Regions from separate parts of the Calidithermus terrae genome, predicted to be linked through region 1. Evidence: riboswitches for the same ligand, from Rfam matches in the RefSeq annotation. Region 1 holds a riboswitch; the other holds the start of a gene.

Region 1 (3,034 bases):
AGGTTACAGCAGATGTCGTAGCCGATGAGGTCGGGCTGGCCGTAGTCGCCGATGACCGAGGTGGTCTGGACCTGGAAGATCTCGGTGCAGAGGTTGGACATCTTGATCTGCCCGACGCCCTTGAGGGGATTGGCTGCATTGGCGTTGGACTTGAAGACGATGTAGGGATAACCCGACTCGAACTGGGTGCTGGCGATGCGCGTGAGCATCTGCCGGGCGTCGAGGGGCCGCTTCTTCACCTCAGGGTGCGCCACGAGCTGCTCGTACGTGCGGTCTAGGTCCATGTCGTCGAGGTGCTGCCCGAAGGCTCTGTAGACCGAGTAGGGCGCGAAGACGAAGAACTCCCGGCCCGCCTGGGCGAGCTCGAAAAACTTGTCCGGCACGATCAGGCCCAGCGAGAGGGTCTGGACGCGGCTCTTCTCGTCGGCGTTGATCTTCTTGGTGTCGAGAAACTCCTCCACGTCCCAGTGGAAGATGTTGAGGTACACCGCCCCCGCGCCCTTGCGCTGGCCCATCTGGTCGGCGTAGTTGAAGGCGTCCTCGAGCAGCTTCATCACCGGGACCACGCCCTTGGCCGCGTGCTCCACCCCCTTGATGGGCTCGCCCCGGCCCCGCAGCTTGGAGAGGTTGAGCGCCACCCCGCCGCCGATCTTGGAGAGTTGCATGGCCGCATTCAGGTTGAAGCCGATGGAATTGAGGCTGTCGTCGAGCTCGAGCAAGAAGCACGAGACCAGCTCGCCGCGCCGGGCCCGGCCCGCGTTGAGGAAGGTGGGGGTGGCGGGCTGGTAGCGCCCCTCCATCATCGCCCGTACGTAGGCGCGGGCTTTTTCCAGGTCTCCCTGGGCCAGGTGCAGCGCCACCGCCAGCACCCGGTCCTCGTAGCGCTCGAGGTAGTGACGCTTGTCGTCGGAGCGCAGCGCGTAGTCCTTGTAGAACTTGGAGATCGCCATGAAGGACTGGAACTCGAAGCCGTAGCCGTAGGCCAATGCGGAGAGTTCGGCGATGGCTTCCTCGCTGTAGCGCTCGAAGAAATTCTCGTAGTAGCCTTCTGCGACCAGTGTCCGCACCCGCTCGAGGGGGGTGCGGAAGGTCCGCAGTTTTCCGGCGACCTCGGCTGCGAACTCCCGCACCGCCTCCCGGTCGCGCTCGAGCTGGAAAAACCCATCTCTCTTTTGCAAGACTTCGCTGTTAAGCTCGAGGTAGCGCAAGCGCCCTCACCCCTTCCCAAAAGCGCGCGACGTCCTCCGTCCGGCCTGAAAGCTCGAATTTGTGGATCACCTCAAAGCCGAACGACGCCGCGAGGCGGTCGGCGGCTCTGGCGTAGTTGGAACCCCAGTTGCGGTTGCCGCTGGCTGCGACCGCGCGGATGCGGGCCTGGTTGCGCCGGGCGAAGCGCTCGACCTCCAGCGGCACTTGGCCCAGCCCGGTGGTGTAGGTCAGGAGCACGCAGGGCTCGCCGACCTCCTCCTCACCCGTGCGGATTCGCAGCAGCCTGGGCGCAGGCAGCTTGCGCACGAAGCGCTCGACATTGCCGGTTTTGGAAGCATAGACGATGAGCAAGGGTCACCTCGGGTTTGCCGATGATCAAACGCGAGAAAGTCCTGCGTCCTACGCCAAACGCAAGATGCCAAACGCAAGACGCAAGGCGCCTAACGTCGAACGCGAAAAACGCCGATAGTCGCTCTACGCGATGCGCCACAGGCCGTGCGCGCGTTTATGCTGAGCTTAGCTGTAAGGGAAAATTCACCTTTACCATCCTTTCCGCCCCTGACGCGGGGGCGAGGGATAGGATCTGGGCAGGCGTTCGGGCTTACGGGGTCAGGCCCCGATCACCGTTGCGCGACAGCGGCGGGTTCACACCGCACTTCCCCTGTCTCCAGGCCCAGAGACCACATCTTGTGGTCTCTGCCGAGAAATCTACTACGGGTTGAGTACCTTGTCTATAGGCCCGTAGGGTTCCTTTGGCTTTCCTTCATCTGTCCGGGGCCGGGTCCAGTCCCGGCTGGGCGAGGGGTAAACTGAGCCGATGCTGAGTCGTGGTAAGTCTTCACCCAACGCTTCGCTGACCTATTTGGCCGAGGGCACCGAGCTCGAGGGCAACCTCAAGGCCAAGGGGCAGGTGCGCATCGACGGGACGGTGCGGGGCTCGGTGCTGGTGGAGGGCGAGCTCGAGATCGGGCCCACCGGCTTTATCGAGGGGGAGCAGGTCAAGGCCAAGAACGCCCACGTGCAGGGCAAGGTGCGGGCGGCCGTCGCGGTGGAGGGCAAGCTCACCCTCACCAAGAGCGGGCAGCTCGAGGGCGACGTGCGCGCGCGGGCGCTCGACATCGAGGCGGGGGCGGTGTTCATCGGGCGCAGCCAGACCGGGGAGGTCAAGGCCGCGCTGCCCCAGCCGTCCAAAACGGCCAGCGAGTAAGCCGCCCAGGTGGCTCGGAGGGCGATTTGTACGGCCCTCCGGGCATTTTCTTAGACCGCGTAAAGGCAAAACCCCTGCCAAAAGCGGTAAAGTGGTTGGGCTGTGGCCCTCGAACGTTTGTTCCGCCGTCGGCGCACCCAGGGTGAAGTCCGCGACGTCCCCGAGCTGTGGACGCGCTGCCCGAGCTGCGATGCGCCCATTTACAAGAAAGACCTCGAGCAAAACCTCTACGTCTGCCCCAAGTGCAGCCACCACATGCGCTTCCCGGCCATGCGCCGCATCGAGTCCCTGGCCGACGCCGGCTCCTTCGAGCAGACCACCCGCCTCAAGCCCGCCGACCCTTTGCACTTCACCGACACCGAGCCCTACGCCAAGCGCCTCGAGCGCTACCAGAAGGAGGCCGGCCGCCCCGACGCCATCGTGGGCGGGCGCTGCCTGATCGGCGGCGTGCCCAGCGTGCTGATGGTCATGGACGCGGCCTTCGCCGGGGGCTCGATGGGCAGCGTGGTGGGGGAGGAGATCACCCGCGGCGCCGAGCTCGCCGCCCAGGAGGGCCGCGCGCTGGTGATCGTCTCGGCCTCGGGCGGGGCGCGCATGCAGGAGGCCGCCCTCTCGCTG
Region 2 (3,034 bases), on a different contig from region 1:
GGACGACCACGTACTCCTCGCCGCCGTGGGTCTCCTTCCAGGCGAAGTTGTGGTGGTTGTGAACGAGCTCGAGCTCCCGCCCGCCCAAAATCTGCACCACCTTGCGGGCCACCCACTCCCGGCCCACGTAGGCGTAGCGCCCGGCCAGGTTCATGAGGGCCCAGTAGGCCTGGCCGAGTTCGGAGTTGAGGTCCAAGAGCGCCTCCACCTCGGCGCCCTTCGAGCCCCACGGGCGGTTCTGGGAGAGGGCCATGAAGCCCGAGGCGACGGTGTGGCCGAGTCCCCTCGAGCCGAAGTGCACGCCCACCCAGACGCGGTCCTGTTCATCGGCGAACACGTCCACGTAGTGGTTGCCCGAGCCCACGGTGCCGAGCTGGGCGCGGGCCTTCTCGCGCAGGGCCTCGCGCTCGCCCTTGCCGGGGACGGCCTCCCAGGCCGCGTCCTCGAAGAGGGGGTCGTTCACGGGGGCGTCGTCCGACTTGTTGGAGCGCCCGACGCCGAAGGAGATGGTGCCGGCGATCTCGTCGGCGAGGGCCTCGAGGTGGGGCGCGATCTGTCCGAGCTTCAAGTCGGTGCGGATGGCGGCGCAGCCGCAAGCGATATCGAAGCCAACCCCGGCTACCGAGACCTTGTCGCGGTAGGCCGCTACTCCTCCAATGGGCATGATGTAGCCCACGTGTGAGTCGGCGCATAGCACCGCCCGCTCAGCCCTTTCGTAAACCTGGCGGATCTGGTCTATGGTTTCCCTGTCGGGGTTTCCGAAGACGACGATCCCGTTTTCAATCCGCATCGGTGTGCGCCTCGCTTTTATAAAGGTCTTGATGAACTCGACTTGAGGTGTCGGAAGTTAATGCCACGCACCTTTTGCCCGCACTCGGCACAGCGCATAGGTCGAGTGTAAAGAAGCATTGGGAAAAATAAAACAGCCCGCTGCTCGAGCGGGCCGGTCGAAAAGCGGCTTTCAGCCGACGCGACAACCCGCCGCCCGCGTGAGCGCACGCAGGGAATTCGCGCTGGGTTGGGGCATCCGGCCAAACATGCGGTTTTACACCTCCAAAAGGGTAGGGGCGATGCGCGCATCGCCCCTACGTCTGGTGCCGGGAGCGGGACTTGAACCCGCATGAGCTTGCGCTCGCTACCCCCTCAAGATAGTGTGTCTACCAGTTCCACCATCCCGGCAAGGGCAAAGGACAGTTTAGGAGCCAAGGCCCGGCTTGTCAAGGATGCCCCCGCCCTTGCCAACTGACCGGGGCGGGTGTAGTGTGACCCTGAGCCCGCTAGGGTGACACAGCTCGGCCCGTCCTTGGTGCTGTGGCGCGTAGCCGCAGCTTAAAGTGGGGAAACCGGTGAAGCCCATCGGGGCCAGTCCGGTACTGTCGCGCAACGGTGAGGGTGCATTGGGACCGACCTCCGGTCACCGCCTCGAGTCCGAATACCTGCCAAGGAGCCTCCCGACCCGATTAAGGAGGCACCTCTCGCAAGAAGGGGGAGTATTCGGGGAACCACCGCTTTTCGGATGCCCCTGCTCCCGCAGGGGCGTTTTCTATGCCCCAACCTCCGCGTGAAGGCCGAGCGCCCGTGGGCGGCTCAGGAGGCATAGATGAAGCGTGTGTGGTTGTTCGTGCTGAGCCTGCTGTTTTCCCTGGCCTTTGCCCAGTTCCCGCGCACCCTCAAGGACGACCTGGGGCGCGAGGTGACGGTCCAGGCCGCCCCCAAGCGCGTGGTGGCGATGCTGCCCTCGATCAGCGAGACGGTGTGCGCCATGGACGCCTGCGGCCGGCTGGTGGGGGTGGACGACTACTCCGACTACCCCGCCCAGGTGACCCGGCTGCCCCGGGTGGGCGGGCTGTACAACCCCAACCTCGAGGCCATCGTCGCCCTCAAGCCGGATCTGGTGTTCGTCTCGGTCTACGGCAAGCTGCACGAGGGGCTCGAGAAGGCGGGGGTCAAGACCTTCGCGATCAAGACCGAGAGCTACGACGACATCTTCCGCACCATCCGGCTGCTGGGCCGGGTGCTGGGCCTGGAGGGGCAGGGCGAGCGGCTGGTGGCGCGGGTGCAGAAAGAGGTCTTCGAGGTCGAGAGCCTGGCGGCGAAGGCCAAGAACCGGCCCACCGTCTACTACGAGATCGACCCCACCCCCTACAGCGTGGGCCCCGACTCCTTCATCGGCGTGCTCATCGCCAAGGCCCGCGGCGTGAACATCCTGCCCAAGGAGCTGGGCCTGTTCCCCCAGGTCAGCCCCGAGCTGGTCGTGCAGAAGAACCCCCAGGTGATCATCCTCACCCACCCCGGGCTGGCCGACCTCAAGAAGCGGCCGGGCTGGGCGGGGATCCGCGCGGTGCAGGCGGGCCGCTTCTGCTCCTTCACCGGCGACGGCGACAACCTGCTCTCGCGCCCGGGCCCGCGGGTGGCCCAGGGGCTCAAGCTGCTGGTGGCCTGCCTGCACCCCGAGCTGAGGTGAGAGGGCCGTGGTGAGAGCCCCCGCGCTCCCCTCCGGCCGCCTGCCCCTGCGCCTGGGGGTGACGGCCGCGATGCTGGGCCTGCTGGCGCTGGGGCTGGTGCTGGGGGTCGGCTTCGGCGCGGTCCCGGTGAGCCCGGCCGAGGTGCTGCGGGCGCTGGCGGGCCTCGAGGCCAACCCCATCGTCACCGAGCTGCGGCTGCCGCGGGTGCTGGGGGCCATGCTGGTGGGGGCCGCGCTGGGCCTGTCGGGCGCGGCCTTCCAGGGCCTGTTCCGCAACCCCCTGGCCGACCCCTACCTGATGGGCTCGGCGGCGGGCGCGGCCTTCGGGGTCACGCTGGCGGTGAGCCTGGCGGGCGGGCTGAGCGGGGCCTTCGCCCAGGGGGCGGTGTTCGAGGCGCTGCCGGTCTCGGCCACGCTGTTCGGCTTCCTGGGGGCCTTGCTGGCGGTGGCCGTGACGCTGCTGCTGTCGGGCGGGGCCAGCCGCACCCACGACCTGATCCTGGCCGGGGTGGTGGTGGGGAGCGTGCTGGTGAGCCTGACCAGCTACCTCATGCTCATGGACGCCGACCG

The links. Region 1 has a riboswitch for cobalamin ahead of nrdI (class Ib ribonucleoside-diphosphate reductase assembly flavoprotein NrdI). Riboswitches for the same ligand answer to the same signal wherever they lie in the genome.
Region 2: another riboswitch for cobalamin. It lies ahead of Mterra_RS11755 (ABC transporter substrate-binding protein); the one in region 1 lies ahead of nrdI (class Ib ribonucleoside-diphosphate reductase assembly flavoprotein NrdI).

Annotation. Positions count from the first base shown of each region.
Region 1 is NZ_QXDL01000013.1:16,429-19,462, reverse strand. It holds gene nrdE (class 1b ribonucleoside-diphosphate reductase subunit alpha) at 1-1,178, opposite strand, end outside; gene nrdI (class Ib ribonucleoside-diphosphate reductase assembly flavoprotein NrdI) at 1,189-1,560, opposite strand; cobalamin riboswitch at 1,779-1,901, opposite strand; gene Mterra_RS02950 (bactofilin family protein) at 2,027-2,416, shown strand; gene accD (acetyl-CoA carboxylase, carboxyltransferase subunit beta) at 2,519-3,034, shown strand, end outside.
Region 2 is NZ_QXDL01000095.1:518-3,551, reverse strand. It holds gene Mterra_RS11765 (RtcB family protein) at 1-790, opposite strand, end outside; tRNA gene Mterra_RS11760 (tRNA-Leu) at 1,093-1,179, opposite strand; cobalamin riboswitch at 1,288-1,458, shown strand; gene Mterra_RS11755 (ABC transporter substrate-binding protein) at 1,601-2,464, shown strand; gene Mterra_RS11750 (FecCD family ABC transporter permease) at 2,535-3,034, shown strand, end outside.